DNA from 3 places in the Mycobacterium sp. 20KCMC460 genome. Region 3 is predicted to be linked to each of the others. Evidence: riboswitches for the same ligand, from Rfam matches in the RefSeq annotation. Region 3 holds a riboswitch; each other region holds the start of a gene.
The links. A riboswitch is a leader RNA that binds a small molecule or an ion and turns the genes downstream of it on or off. The one in region 3 is predicted to bind magnesium.

Region 1 (5,075 bases), on a different replicon from region 3:
GATGTCGCACACGTCCAGCGAGGCGGTCAGCTCGTCGCGCAGCACCGCCAGCTTGGCCAGGATGTAGCGGTCCAGCACGTTGGCCGAATCCACCCGCCAGGTCCCGACTTTCGGGGCGTACAGCGCCAGGAAACTGTAGGCGTTCCAGAACGGCAGCAGCACCTGGCGCACCCCGTCGCGGATGCCCTGCTCGGTGACGATCAGGTTGCCGCCACGCAGGATCGGCGAGGCCATCAGGAACCACCGCATGGCATCGGACCCGTCGCGGTCGAACACCTCGGTGACGTCGGGGTAGTTGCGCAGCGACTTGCTCATCTTCTGGCCGTCGGAACCCAGCACGATGCCATGTGCCACACAGGTTTTGAACGACGGACGGTCGAACAGCGCGGTGGCCAGCACGTGCAGGGTGTAGAACCAGCCGCGCGTCTGCCCGATGTACTCGACGATGAAGTCGCCGGGGTAATGGCCGTCGACCTGCTTGTCGGGGTCGCCGGTGTGGACACCGTCGAACCAGTCCTTGTTTTCGAACGGGTAGTGCACCTGCGCGTACGGCATCGAACCGGAGTCGAACCACACGTCGAGCACATCGGGGATGCGGCGCATCGTCGACAGGCCGGTCGGGTCGTCGGGATTGGGCCGGGTGAGCTCGTCGATGAAGGGCCGGTGCAGGTTCGAAGGCCGCACCCCGAAATCGCGTTCGAGTTCGTCGAGGCTGCCGTACACGTCGACCCGCGGGTAGGCCGGGTCGTCGGACTTCCAGACCGGAATCGGAGTGCCCCAGTACCGGTTTCGCGAGATCGACCAGTCGCGGGCCCCTTGCAGCCACTTGCCGAACTGGCCGTCCTTGACGTGCTCGGGATACCAGGTGATCTGCTGGTTGAGCTCCACCATCCGGTCGCGGAACTGGGTCACCCGCACGAACCAGGACGACACCGCCCGGTAGATCAGCGGGTTTCGGCAGCGCCAGCAGTGCGGGTAGGGGTGCTCGTAGGTTTCGTGGCACAGCAGCACCGCGCCGTTCACCGCGACCGGGCCGCTGCCGTTCTTCAGGTCCCGGATGATGTGCGGGTTGGCGTCGAAGACGTGCTGCCCCTGGTAGTCGGGCACCGACGCGTCGAAGCGGCCCTTGGCGTCCACCGGGGTGACCGCGATGATTCCGGCCGCGTCGCCCGCCGCCATGTCGTCCTCGCCGTAGGCCGGCGCCAGATGCACCAGCCCGGTGCCGTCCTCGGTGGTGACGAAGTCGGCCGGCAGGACCCGAAAAGCGTTGGGCGCGTCCATGAAATACGGGAACGGCGGCAGGTACCGGGCGCCCACCAGTTCCGCGCCCCGGTAGGTGCCCAGCACCGAGGGATCTTCGCCGAGTTCGCGGGCGTAGGCGCCCAGGCGCGCCTCGGCCAGCACGAAGCGCCGATCCCCCACCGCGACATGCACATACGTCACGTCCGGGTGCACGGCTACAGCCAGGTTGGACGGCAGCGTCCACGGGGTGGTCGTCCAGATCAACAGGTAAGCGCCGTCCAGATCACCACCGCTCACCTTGAACCCGACCGTCAGGGCCGGGTCCTGGCGGCTCTGGTAGACGTCGTCGTCCATGCGCAGTTCGTGGTTGGACAACGGGGTTTCGTCGCGCCAGCAGTACGGCAACACCCGGTAGCCCTCGTAGGCCAGACCCTTGTCCCACAGCTGCTTGAACGCCCAGATCACCGACTCCATGTAGGGCAGGTCGAGTGTCTTGTAGTCGTTGTCGAAGTCGACCCAGCGCGCCTGCCGGGTGACGTACTGCTGCCACTCGTCGGTGTAACGCAGCACCGAGGCGCGGCAGGCGTCGTTGAACGCGGCGATTCCCATCGAGTCGATCTGAGACTTGTCGGTGATGCCGAGTTGGCGCTCCACCTCCAGTTCGGCGGGCAAACCGTGGGTGTCCCAACCGAATCGGCGTTCCACCTTGTTGCCGCGCATGGTGCGATACCGCGGCACGATGTCCTTGACGTAGCCGGTCAGCAGATGCCCGTAGTGCGGCAGGCCGTTGGCGAACGGGGGCCCGTCGTAGAAGACGTACTCGGGGGCGCCGTCGCGGTTGGCGATGCTGGCGCGGAAGGTGTCGTCGTGGAACCAGTAGTCGAGGACCTCGAGCTCGAGCGCCGGAAAGTCGGGCGATCCGGCGGCCAGCTTCGGGTAGTTCTCGGTCATCGTGCGTCGCTCCCGTGGTGCCCTGTTGCTTCAGGCACGGGGACGACGGATGCGCTGGTGCGCGAACGCCGCGGTACCACCCCGCTTGCCACGCAAACCGCGTGACCGCTCGTGACGGCTGTGACGGGCCTACCCGTTCGGTTCTACTGGGCCGGATCGGCTGTTCTTCCGAAGGCTCCCCGGTGATGGCCGGATCTGCGCCAATTGTCTAAGTCTAAAGGACTCCAAGGGGCTAACCCGCCGCAGGACCAGGCCTGCAGTCGGTTAACCCCTTGGAGTCCCGGGTAGCGCACTGTCCATGGCGTTACGCCTGGACCTCGAGCACGCCGATGCGCCACAGCGCGGCGTACATGTGCCGCAGCGGGATGCTGAGCAGCCGGGCGGCACCGTCGATCAGCGGGTCGCTGCCGGCGGCGGCAGCGACCGCCTCGGCGCGGCGCGCCGTCTTGGTGGCCGGGGCCGCGGGAACGTCGCGCACGACGCGCAGCTTGGGAGCACTGGGGAAGGTAACGACTTCGTCGTACAGCGCAGCGGTCATGATCGCCTCCTCGGGTGGGAAATCACACGTTGACAGGGGGAGCTTGAAACTTTCTTGGGAAGTCCCGTCCCGCAACGGTTCCGATTCGGCTGGCTTAACCGAGAGCTCTTAAGTCAGAGCGTTTTGCCGGAGACCGGTCAGGGACGAAACAGAGCCCGGATATCGGCCCGGACTACCACTGGAACTCATTCGTCCCTCACCTCCTCTCGGTCGCCGCGCACGCGGGTAACGCGTAATCTGCGCGCACACAGGAGGACAGAATCCGGCGACTGCCGGAAATCCGCACCCCTCTCGTCAGAGCTTTGGCACTACCCGACGTGTCCGGTAATCCGGAAGCCACCTGGGCTCAACCCTTAAGCCGGGAGGAGCTGTCCTGACCCGGGGCGTCTTTCGACGTTCGGGGTCAGTGGCCTGTGTTCGGTGTAGCCGCCTCACCTAACGAGGTGCTTGCCTGACCGATGATGCACCACGGAGCGGGCTGGGTCAACGCGCCGTACCCCTGTTTTGGGATCTTTATGGTTCCGCTACGCACACAGCCGGCGCTCGCCCCACTTCCGGGGCTGTGACCTGCGGAAATGCGGATGTGTTCGATGTCACAATTTGATGTGAGTTCGCTATGTCAGGCCGTCGAGTCGCCCGATGGTGTCGATGTACTCCTCGACCATGTCGAGCACGACTGCCCGCGTCGGCCGCACCCGGTCCAGCGACCCGACCACCTGCCCGACGAAATAGGTCGCCAGCTCCCGGGCTTTGGCGCCGGGCTGGTTGGCGGCCTGGTTGATCCGCTGTTGCGAGTCGGTGACCAGGGCGGTCTGCAGCGGCATGCCCAGCGGGTCGGGGGTGTCGGGCCGCGCCCATTCGTCGGTCCAGGCGGTGCGCAGCATGCGCGCCGGCTTGCCGGTCAGCGATCGCGACCGCACGGTGTCCGACGACGTGGCGGCCAGGAACTTGTCCCTGACCACCGGCACCGTCTCGGCTTCCTCGGTGGTCAGCCACACCGACCCGCACCACACGCCTTCGGCACCCAGCGCCAGCGCAGCCGCGATCTGCCGGCCCCGGGCGATCCCGCCGGCGGCCAGCACCGGCGTCGGCGCCACCGCGTCGACCACCTCCGGGACCAGCACCATGGTGGACACCTCGCCAGTGTGCCCGCCGGCCTCGGTGCCCTGGGCGACGATGAGGTCCACCCCGGCCGCGGCGTGCCGCTGCGCATGCTTGGTGGTCCCGGCCAGGGCGGCCACCAGCACGTCGTGGCTGTGCGCGCGCTCCACCAGATCGTGCGGCGGCGGGCCCAGCGCGCTGGCGATCAGCCGGATGTTGTGGCCGAAGGCCACTTCCAGCAACGGTTCGTAGCCTTTGGGCGAAATGTTGAGGCCGCCGCGGATGGCCTCTTCGTCCTCGGCGTGGGGCGCGACGCCGTAGCGGCTCATCAGCTCGTCGAGGAACGCGCGATGCTCTTCGGGCAGCAGTTCCTGGGCTTGCCGCGCGTTGATGCCGCCGGTGTCGGCGCCAACGTACTTGGGCGGCAACAGCAGATCGACGCCGTAGGGCTTGCCGCCGGTCTCCTGCTCGATCCAGGACAGTTCGCTCTCCAAGCGTTTGGGGCTGTGGGCGACAGCGCCGAGCACCCCGAACCCGCCGGCGTTGGTCACCGCGGCGACCACGTCGCGGCAGTGCGAGAAGGCGCAGATGGGAAACTCGACGCCGAGCATTTCGGCAACTCTGGTTCGCATATCGGCGACGCTACGCCCTCACACCCGGCCCCCTTGCGCCGAGCGTCACCCCTCCCCTTTGCGCCGAGCGTCACCCCTTCCCTTTGCGCCGAGCGTCACCCCTCCCCTTTGCGCCGAGCGTCACGTTGGAGTGACGCCCGACGCCCAACGCTGCGCCAGCGTGACGCTCGGCGAAAGAAAAACGCTCGGCGAAAGAAAACGCTCGGCGAAGAAAAAACGCTCGGCGGAAGAAACGCGATCAGACCACTGAGGGCCCCACCCCGTCGGGCGGCCAGCTGTCCACCCCGTCCTCCAGCGGCACCCGCAGGCTGCGCAGCATCGACGCCACCATCCGCCATGCCCCGATCGCGGTCACCAGTTCAATCAAAACCGTTCTGTCACTGCCTAATTCACCACTGCCTAATTCGCGCTCGCACGCCGCCCAGCTCGCATCGCTGAGCACACCGTCGCGCACTACGTCGTCGGTGGCGGCGAGCACCGCACGCTCGGCGGCACCGAACCCGTCGTGGGCCGGCCAGTCCCGCACCCCCACCAAGTCTTCGGCCGACACCCCCAGCCGCGATGCGACGCGCCAGTGCTGGGTCCACTCGTAGTCGCATTCGGTGAGCCAA
Region 2 (5,075 bases), on a different replicon from region 3:
CGGTGTGCTCACTGTTGTCTCCTGAATAGTGCTGCGGGGGTTGGCTTTTAGGCGTGTCTCAGCCGGCGGCCGGGGGGCGGCCCAGGATGCGGGGGCGGAAACCGTAGCTGGGCATGCTGGCGAATTCTTCGTCCGCCGCGTCCCCGATCCCGCCCAACGGCATACCGGGTAAGCCCATCGGCCCCGTGTCCTCCAGCACCATCGGGGTGGCGCCCAGACTTCGGTAGGCGCCGGCCCCCATCTGGGTGGTCGCCAGCGGGACGGGGTTGACCGTCGCTCCGGATGCGGCCCAGGCTTGGGGTACCGACATCGCCCCGACCAGATTTGCGCCCCCCAGCTAGGCTGTTGCCGTTGGCAATTCGGCACCGGCTGTCTGTGCCATCGCGGTTCCAGCCGCCTCCGCGGCGGTTCCGGCGCCGAGGCCGGGCGGGTTGGTCAGATAGCTGAAGGCGGTGACGCTGTCGATCATGGATGTCGGATTCGTCAGCCCGCTGGTGGTGAATCCATTCGAGATGTTGGCCACCGAGGCGTTGTTGAGGAAGCTTCCCACCAGCGACCCGTCGCTTCCGTCCAGGAAGTTGAGCACCCCGGCGAGACCGGTGGTGGACGTGTTGGTGTTGGGAGCCAGTCCGAGCCACTCGGCCAGGCCGGACACCGTGTCGGCCGACGTGCTCGACGCGGTCGAGCTACTGGTTGCCTGCGCAACCGCGTTCGTCTGGCTGGTGAGGCCATCGGTGGTCGTGGTGGACTGCGGCGAGGTGAACGGTGTCAGTTGTGTCGCCGCATTCGCCGCAGCTGCGTAGCCGTTCATCGCCGCGGCGTCTTGGGCCCACATCTCGGCGTACTGGGCCTCGGTGGTCGCGATCGCCGCGGTGTTCTGCCCGAAAAGGTTCGTAGCCATGAGGTTTGACAATTGGGCACGGTTGGCTGTGATCGCAGCCAGCGGTACCGTCATAGCAAACGCCGTCTCGTAGGCGGCCGCGGCGGCAGTAGCCTGGCTACCTGCCTGTTCGGCCTGAACGGCGGTGGTGCTCAGCCACTCGATGAAGGGCCCTACCGCGGCCGCCATCAGCGTCGAGGACGGGCCGATCCAGCCATCATCGGTCAGGGTCGCGATCACCGAGCCGTATGAGGCTGCAGCGGAGCGCATTTCAGCGGCCATTGTGTTCCACGACGAACTCGCGCCCAGCATCGATGCCGACCCGGGACCCGCGTACATGCGTGCTGAATTGATTTCCGGCGGTAGTGCCGCAAAGTCGATCATGACGGTCTCCTGACGTCTCGTTATCCGGCGGCCGGTGGACGTGGCATCACGACCGGTCGGAAACCGTATTTGGGTATGGCGCGACGAGCCCGCCGGCCGGCGCCCACCAGCGGCCCGGGATAGGCTCCCGGTCCGCCCGCGCCGCCTGCACTCGACCCGATGTCGCCGAGACCGGTTGCCGGCAAAGCGGTTCCGGCAGGTGAGACGTTGGCCGCCGACGTCCAGCCGGACGGCACCGACAGGTTGCCCACCAAGCGGGCGTGGCCCATGCCGGCGGCGGCACCCATGCCCAGTTCCGGCGAGACGAGCGTCGCCGACTTCAACTCCGCCAGGTGCGGAGCCACTTCGGCAATTCCGGAGTCGACGCAAGCCTGCGGGTAGAACCCCGCGATGGTTTGCAGCAGGAACTCCGGGTTGAACGGTCCGCCCGCGATCGCACCGTTGAGGAGGCCGGTACTGGCGAAGTTCCCGCCCAGGAAGGTGCCCACTGCCGAGTTGTCCGAGCCGTTCAGCAGGCCGGTGAGATACGACGCGACTGATCCGACGGACGTTGCCTGACCCGTACTCGACGTGGCCGAGGAAACCACTGACTGTGCCGTGCCCGCCGGCGTCTGGGCTGCTTGGGCGACGGCGTCGGCTTGCTGCGACGTACCGTCGGGCGTGCTGGTGGACTGCGGCGCGGTGAACGGCGCTAACAACGACGCGACATCGGATGCGGTGGCGTAACCGTTCATGGTGGCGGCGTCTTGAGCCCACATCTCCGCGTACTGTGCTTCGGCGGCAGCGATGGCCGGCGTGTTCTGTCCGAAGACGTTGGTAGCCACCAGCATCGCGAGCTCGGTGCGGTTGGCCGCGACGGCCACCGGCGGCACAGTGGTGGCGAATGCGGTCTCGTAAGCGGTCGCTGCCGCGGCGGCTTGGCTACCGGCCTGCTCGGCCTGGGTCGCCGTGGTGCTGAGCCAGTCTACGTACGGCAGGGCCGCCGCCAGCATCGACACCGACGTGGGACCGAACCAACCGACGCTGGTGAGCTCGTCGACCACCGAGCCGTAGGAGGCCGCCGCGGAACGCATTTCAGCGGCGATAGTGCTCCATGCCGAGGCTGCGGCCAGCATCGGCCCGGACCCGGGGCCGGAATAGATTCTGGCCGAATTGATTTCCGGCGGCAACGCCGCGAAGTCGTACATTTGTCCCCCTCATATGCTTCAGCGAGCCGCTGCCGCGTTGGCCGATTCGGTGGCTGCATACGATCCGGCGCTGGTCTGCAACGTGGACACGAACAGCTGATGCATCGCTGCGGCCTGCGCGCTCATCGACTGAAAAGTCTGCGCGTGGGTGGCGAATTTGGCTGCCGTCAACAGCGACACCTCATCGGCTGCGGCGGGTACCACCCCGGTCATCGGGGTCGCCGTGGCGGCGTGCTGGGCTTCCAGCGCCGAGCCGATCTGCTGCAGACGACTGGCGGCGGCGGCCAACGACTCCGGCCGTGCAGTGACAAAGGCCATTGGATTTCTCCTAACGAAATTTAGTGCAATAGAACAGATCTGAAGTGCTTCGGGGTCGATCAATCCAGGTGTGTAACGAATGCAACTCCACTCAAGTGAGCGGCGCGCGTAGCCGGCGCGTCAGATTGCCAAAGGGCAGGCGACATCGAGCTTTTCCGCGCACGCCGACACAGTCCGTCGACGCACCGGCGTGCGGAAGAATCCCTCGGGGCCAGCCGATTACGAGTGTGGGAAGAACCGAGATGGGCGAAGGAAGGTGGTCGCCGGTCTCGGATACGGACTATCGTCGGGACTCATTCCGCCTCACCTCCTCACGGCCGCGGCATGCGGGGATGCCATATCTTGCACGACGGGGAGATGCTCCCAGGCCCGAAAAGCCCAGGTGCGGCACCCCTCTCGTCAGAGCTTTGGCACCACACGGCGTATCCGACTGGTCGAGCCGGAAGCCACTTGGGCTCAACCCTTAAGCCGGGAAGAGCTGTCCTGACCCGGGGCGTCTTTCGACGTTCGAGGTCAGTGGCCTGTGTCCGTGCAGACGCCTCACCTAGCGAGGTGCTTGCGTAGGCCATGGTGGCACTGTCCGGTTGGCGAGTCAAGCGAGCGGCATCGAAGGCCGCCAGAGTTCACCGGGTGGACACCTTCGCGGATCGAGGGCTTCGGCGGCGGTCTGAGGCTTTCCGATTGTGGCGCTTCGGGATTGACTTCGGTGTCTCGATGCGGCGGGTCGGCGCCGGCTGCCTTTGTTGCGGAAAGAGTGCCAAACTGCTGTGAATGTTCTGGCAGTCAGCTGCCTGTCATGCTCGGCTTCCGGACCTTGCTCCCAACCCGGGGCCGTTTCGGTCGTAAAGCCCGGTAACGCAGAAACTTTCGGGACGACGGGGGAAGCTGCAGCCGCATGATCCGCAACGTGCCACCGATCAGGATCGTCGCCAGCGGCAGCTCACCCAGCGTGGCAGCAAGCACCGCGATCAGCCGGTCGGTGTCCTCGGCGGTCATGACGTCGAACCAGGCGTCGCAGATCAGCAGAACCCCGGTGGTGAACGCGAAAAGTGTCAGTAGCTGATGGCGGATGAAGCCGGTCACGGCGGTTGCGACCATGAAGGCCAGCAGCAGGATGTCGAAGCCCACCCACGTCGTCCCCCAGTTACGGGCCGCGTAGTTCTGCGGCAGGGTGAATGCGAGATAGGTGATCCACGGGATCAGCGCCGCGGCCGCGCTGACCGCCAGCCAGGAGCGGATCCGCCGAATTTTGATCGACCGCCACGACCTGATCATCTGAGACACCCCCAGCGTTCACTGTCGTGCTACCTCGACCACCAGTCGCATGCTGAATCTAGCTGATACACAGGGTATTTACGCTGTGGGATGTCTGACAGGTCGGCGTGAATCCGGGTTGGCGGGCTGGTGCCGGCTCGGGATACCCGGCGGGCAGGGGATTGTTCACGGATCGACCGGAGACAGCAAGAGGCACGTCGCGTTGGGCGACGCTTCCAGGCACATTGCGCGACGAACAGCTCGGCCCCGATAGGGTCAAGTGGTGTTGCGGGTCGGGTGTGCATACTCGGTTGACTCGAGGAGAATGGCCCGGTGGACGATCGGTCGGCAAACCAGGGGCCGCCTCAGGAGGCTTATGGCCGGGTCACCAATGCAGAGCGTTACCGGGTTCTGCACGACATCGCGCGGGCCCTGCTGGATGACCTGGAGCGGCGTTTCGAGGTGGCCCGCGAGGTGAGCACGGAGGCCGATCAGCACAGCGCTTCAGCAGTGCCCGTCGTTCGACTGGTGCCGGCCGATGCGGCAGCGTCACCGTTGACCGTCGTGTTCGACGATTTTCCGGGGCTGCTCGTTCGGATGGGCGATGACTGCAGCGTGGGTCTGCCAGCGTGTGGATGTGACGCTTGCGACGAGGCAGTCGAGCGATGCGCGGAACAGCTTCATGACTACGCCGAGGTGTGCGCTGCCGGCGACTTCGGCGAGCGAATCGTGCAGGCGCAAGGATGGTGGCACGAGCGTTGGTACGCGTTTCCCACCGGCACGAGTTGGAACCCCACGCCGGTCGACGTGCCGCAGCGCGACGCGCTGCGGCGGGCATTCGGCGGGGACGAGAGACGCTGGTCGCCATGGCCGCAGCGTGTCGGCGCCGACTGATCTACCCGGACTTCTTATTATCAGTTAATTATCTAAGTGATGATACTCTGCTCGGGTGTCATCACATCCCGCTACGACCGCCGTTGCGTACGAGACCTTGACATGGGGCATGCCAACCGAGGCCGGATACGGGCGTCAGAATGTGCGGGCAGCGCAAC
Region 3 (5,075 bases):
TGCGCCCGCGAGGCCTACCACGCCACGGCGTGTACGGCCTTTGGGCCGGGATAGCGATCCCGGAGTTCGCGCTGCGCCGGCTACGGGCGGTGGCCGAACGCGGCGGCTATCAAGTCACCCCGCGGCGGCGCGGCCGCCCCCCGGCTCCCGGAATTTGACGCTCCTTTATGCAAGACCGAGAACCGCCACCGTTTCGCGGGCATTCTTACGTGATGCATCGAGGACGTCTCGCGGGCACTTTTCGTGATGCTTGCCGTTGGGCGAGGTGCCTCACAAAAAAGTGAGGCGCAAAGTAGTGGCTGGTGCCTCACGCATGGTGAGCGCGTAGGAGGCTTGCGCTACTTCGTCTTGGCCAATCGGTTGCTGCCAGGTCGAGGTGGCGGGCGGCGGCGAGGGCTTCGGTCTTGGCCTTGGCCAGGTCCAGCAGCTGCATCTGGATGGCGTTGATCTGCCGGGTCAGGTCGGCCGGGTTGATCCCGTCGACCCGTGCGGCCACGACCGAGAGGTGTGGGGCGTCAAGCACATCCGATGCCTGCAGGCGTTGCCACGGGGTGGCTGGCTTGTCATAGATCCGCTTGCGGCGGCCGTTGGCGGTGGTGGTGTAGCCGACGGCCTTCTTCGTCGGGGTGAAGAAGTTCAGTCGCAGTGATACCAGCCGCCACAGCTGGTTGAGTAGCTCCAGTTCCTGCGGAGTGTCGTAGCGCCAGTAAAAGGCGTGTTTGCGCACCACGTGGTTGTTCTTGGACTCCACGTGCGCCTGGTCGTTTTCTGGTACGGCCGCGAGCGGGTCTGGGCGATGTCGCGGGTCTGCAGCCACGCGGCGACCTCGTGGTTGATGAATTCACTGCCGCAGTCTGAATCGAAGATCGCCATGTCGAACGGGAACCGCTGCTGCAGCTCCTCGATGCCCTCCACGATCCACTTCGCGGCGTTGTTGCGGATCGAGTGGTTCTCGGTCCAGCCGGTCACGACGTCGGTTGTCGTCAGCGTGCGGGCGAATTCGCCGATCAGTGTGAGGCCGCAGTGCGCCACGGTGTCGGCCTCGATCACCCCCGGGGTGTTGGGCGCCTCGTCGGCGCAGGTGCGGATGGTGATCGAATTCCGCAGCAGCGGTGACGGTTGGTCGTCGAGATGCCCTTGATGCGCATCTTGTCCCGGGCCGGTTTCAGGTACCGGTCCACGGTGGCCGCGCTCATCGCCGTCAGCTCAGTCAGGGCCGCCTCGGTGGCGAACGGCCGGTCAAGATCACCGGCGGCGGCCAGCAGCGGCAACCACACGTCGACCATGACCACCAGGTACTTGCCGCACGGCGTGCCCATCAAGGCTCACACATGCTCCAACAGCGCCCTGGCGTCGCTGAAGCCCCGCGGCCGCAACCTACGCCCGTCGACCTGCTCGGCCGCGTCCGGCAGTCTCGGGCCGGTCAGCATCCGCCGGCCGTCGAACGGCCCATCCCCGTGGTGGCCACCAACTCGGTCCAAAATCTCGCCCTTGCCCGCCTTGGATGCCTTGCGGTACTGGGTCCGTAGCTTGTTCGTCACCTGCCGTCTTGCGGCCATATCGACCTTGCCCTCCACATCGGGCAAGCCTTGCGGCACACGCGCTCAAAGTAGGTGAGGCACCACCACCGGCTACGCGCTCTCAAATTGTGTGAGACACGCCGTTGGGTTGACTCGTACCGGTGGGAGTGCCACGATGACCTCTGGATGCACTTCGTTAGGTGAGGCGTCTGCACGGATATAGGCCACTGACCCCGAACGTCGAAAGACGCCCCGGGTCAGGACAGTTCTTCCCGGCTTAAGGGTTGAGCCCAGGTGGCTTCTGGACGAAAGTCCGGATACGCCGTGTAGTGCTAAAGCTCTGACGAGAGGGGTGCTGCGCCCGGCTATTCGCCTGGTCACTTTACTCCTTGATGTGCAGCGTGGTGGCACCCCCGTGTGCCCTGGCCGTGAGGAGGTGAGAGCGACATGAGTCGCAGTGATAGTCCGTATCCGAGTACGAGGTTCATTTCGTTCGGGTCCGACCTCGCCTCGGTTTCCGCCGTCTGAATAGGCTTGCGCGGCTTCAGTAAACATTTGAGCTCTTATCGCGTGGGCGCGCGTTGTTTTGGCGTGCTCTGACACGACTATGGCTTTGGTTTCCGCCTGCTTTTCGTAAGGAGATGTATCCATGTCTTTTGTAACCACACAGCCTGAAATGCTGGCCGCGACAGCCCGCCACTTGCACGGTATCGGCTCGGCGATGAACGCCCAGAATGCCACTGCGGCGGCCCCGACGACGGGGGTTGTTCCCGCCGCTGTCGATGAAGTATCAGTGCTGACCGCAACACAATTCGCCGCGCACGCCGCCATGTACCAAGCGGTATGCGCCCAAGCCGCGGCGGTTCACGACTTGTTTGTCCGCACGTTGGGTGCTAGTGCCGGCGCGTATGCGACCGCCGAGGCTGCCAACGCCACCGCGGCCGGATAAGGAAGGAGCACCGCAATGACTGTAGCGATGGATTTCGGTGCATTACCACCGGAAATCAATTCCGCCAGAATGTATTCGGGCCCGGGAGCGGCGCCGATGCTGACCGCCGCCCGGGCCTGGGATGGGTTGGCCGCTGAACTGCGTTCGACGGCAGCCGATTACAGCTCGGCGATCTCCGCGCTGACCATTGACGGGTGGCGTGGTCCGGCGTCGATATCGATGGCAGCCGCGGCCGCGCCCTATGCGGCGTGGATGAACACGACTGCGGCCCAGGCTGAGCAGACCGCCATCCAGGCTACGGCGGCGGCGGGCGCCTACGAGGCCGCGTTTGTAGCGATGGTGCCCCCACCGGTGATCGCGGCCAACCGCGCCCAATTGGCGGCGCTGATCGCGACCAACCTTTTGGGTCAAAACAGCGCGGCGATCGCGGCCACCGAGGCCCACTACGGCGAAATGTGGGCTCAAGACGCTGCCGCAATGTACGGCTATGCCGGCTCCTCGGCGGCTGCCACGAGGCTGACGTCGTTTATCGGGCCAACGGAAACCACCAACCCGTCGGGGCTGGCCGGGCAGGCCGCTGCAGTCAGCCAAGCCGGCGGCAGCTCCGCCGACGCGAGCCTGCAAGCAACGTTGTCGCAGCTGATCTCGGTGATGCCCACCGCGCTGCAGGGTCTTGCGTCGCCCACAGTGTTTATGCCGTCTTCAGTGTCCTCGTCGGGGATCTCGGAAATCGCGGGTCTGTTGACTGGGTTTGGGTCGGGAAATGCTCAGCTCGACGCCTTGTGGAGTGTGTGGGGGCCGAATGCGAACATTTGGAACAGCATCTTTTCGTCGGGGTTCTTCATGCCGAGTAACACGTTGGGTGCCTTCACGAGTTTGTTCGGCGCCGGTGCGGCTGGGGAGGCGTTGGGAGAGGCTGCTAGCGGCGGGCTCGGTGCTGGGCTGGCCGAACCGCTCGGCGGCATGAGCGGGCTCGGAGGTCTTGGCGGCGCGGTGTCGGGGGGGTTGGGCAAGGCGGCTTCAATCGGACCGTTGTCGGTGCCGCCCAGTTGGACCACGGTGGCCCCACCACCGATCAGTCCTCTCGCCTCGGCGATGGGCGGCAGCCCGCTCACCGCCCCTGCGGCGGCCGCGCCAGGCATGCCCGCATTCGCACCGATGGGCGCGGGCGAGCGCGCGAGCGCCGGTAGTGCGACTGCGGATACCCGATTCTTAGTCCGTCCTCCCATGGTGCCACCATGGTCGGCCGCCGGGTAACGGAAAGTGAGCACACCAATTCAGTTCGGCCCACCGACCTTTGCCAACCTTCCCTTTGACACTAATAGCGTTCGTACACAATTGATTGGAGAACGTTGTGATGGTCACAATGTTTCGCGTGCCCGAGCGGGCTCGCCCGGCGGCCGAATTTGGAGCGGGCAGAAGGACCCCAAGCTTCGGATCACAGCCGTGCTTAGTGGTGCCCATATCGCCGACGTTGGTGGCTGTCGCCGAACAGCCCACCAAGGAATCCACCCTGCTGGTAGGTCGGCTGCGGGTACTGCTGGGGCGGTACGTACTGCTGGGGAGGCGCAGGCGGCGGTTGGGCGGCGGCATAGAACCTCGATTCAGCCTGCACGAGGACTTCGAGTTCGCCGCGGTCAAGGAAGATTCCGCCGCATCCGGTGCACTGATCGATCTCTACCCCGAACCGTTGCACCGGCAACATCTGTGAGCCGCACTTGGGGCAGAGCACGGGCGCCCCGCCCCCGGCAGGTAGCGAAGTAGACGGTTGTGTCATCTTTGTTTCCAATCTGCGTCGATTGTCATCGGTGCCTTCAGTTTACGTACACATACGCATGAATGCCTCGACCACGGCGACCACACCGCAGCCTGACCGAACCCCCAAACGGTGACGGCTGCGCTATCGAGTGTCTTCATAATGATCGTGGCTACAGCGTGAGACCGGATCTGATCACTCCCATTTCTATAGAGAAACGAGACAGTCGTACGGCGAGGGCAGGGCGGTAAGCTCACACGGCTCGGTTGGCGATCCGGTCCGGGCATGGCCCCACACCGCACACACCCCAGAGTCCTTCGTGAAGACTGCGCACGGGTTCATTCGCATAGTTGAGGAGGTTGAGTGAGTCCATCAGAGATGGCGGCTGAGCAGGGCGGGGCGGCGCGGGTGATTCATCTGTCAGAGTTGCTGCGTTCGCCGGTGCTGGCCCGCTCCGGTGAGGCTGTGGGCCGGGTGGAAGACGTGATCGTGCGGTTGCGGGGCGCCGATGAGTATCCGCTGTTGACCGGGATCGTGGCCGGGGTTGGCGGGCGGCGAGTGTTCATCGGCAGCCCCTCCATCACCGAGTACCTTGCGGAGCGGGTTGTGTTGGCCAGGAACAAAGTCGACCTTCGTGGTTTTGAGCGCCGCGATGGTGAGGTGTTGCTGCGCGCTGATGTGCTTGGGCACCGGTTGATCGATGTGGCGGCTATGGAGCTGGTGCGCGCCTACGACGTGGAATTGGAAGACACTGGCGGTGGGTGGGTTCTTGCGCGGTTAGATACTCGGCGCCCGGCCCGGTTGTTCGGGCTGATCAAGACCTCGGGCGGGCATGCGGCCCGGGATTGGA

Region 1: it holds a riboswitch for magnesium, as region 3 does, so the genes downstream of both, MKCMC460_RS13370 (Rv1535 family protein) here and MKCMC460_RS31190 (PE family protein) in region 3, are expected to answer to the same signal.
Region 2: it holds a riboswitch for magnesium, as region 3 does, so the genes downstream of both, MKCMC460_RS20070 (PE family protein) here and MKCMC460_RS31190 (PE family protein) in region 3, are expected to answer to the same signal.

What each region holds. Positions count from the first base shown of each region.
Region 1 is NZ_AP025524.1:2,854,277-2,859,351, reverse strand. It holds gene ileS (isoleucine--tRNA ligase) at 1-2,193, opposite strand, end outside; gene MKCMC460_RS13370 (Rv1535 family protein) at 2,498-2,731, opposite strand; M-box (ykoK) riboswitch at 3,011-3,181, opposite strand; gene MKCMC460_RS13365 (nitronate monooxygenase family protein) at 3,346-4,464, opposite strand; gene MKCMC460_RS13360 (carboxymuconolactone decarboxylase family protein) at 4,703-5,075, opposite strand, start outside.
Region 2 is NZ_AP025524.1:4,348,943-4,354,017, reverse strand. It holds gene MKCMC460_RS20090 (magnesium transporter MgtE N-terminal domain-containing protein) at 1-12, opposite strand, end outside; partial or broken gene MKCMC460_RS31560 (PPE family protein) at 59-1,264, opposite strand; gene MKCMC460_RS20075 (PPE family protein) at 1,285-2,451, opposite strand; gene MKCMC460_RS20070 (PE family protein) at 2,470-2,769, opposite strand; M-box (ykoK) riboswitch at 3,154-3,328, opposite strand; gene MKCMC460_RS20065 (hypothetical protein) at 3,553-4,044, opposite strand; gene MKCMC460_RS20060 (DUF6226 family protein) at 4,357-4,917, shown strand; gene MKCMC460_RS20055 (Fic family protein) at 5,027-5,075, shown strand, end outside.
Region 3 is NZ_AP025527.1:13,266-18,340, forward strand. It holds gene MKCMC460_RS31170 (hypothetical protein) at 1-158, shown strand, start outside; gene MKCMC460_RS31175 (transposase) at 308-730, opposite strand; gene MKCMC460_RS31180 (transposase family protein) at 637-1,050, opposite strand; partial or broken gene MKCMC460_RS31185 (transposase) at 1,173-1,453, opposite strand; M-box (ykoK) riboswitch at 1,706-1,879, shown strand; gene MKCMC460_RS31190 (PE family protein) at 2,170-2,469, shown strand; gene MKCMC460_RS31195 (PPE family protein) at 2,485-3,726, shown strand; gene MKCMC460_RS31200 (zf-TFIIB domain-containing protein) at 3,920-4,246, opposite strand; gene MKCMC460_RS31205 (magnesium transporter MgtE N-terminal domain-containing protein) at 4,604-5,075, shown strand, end outside.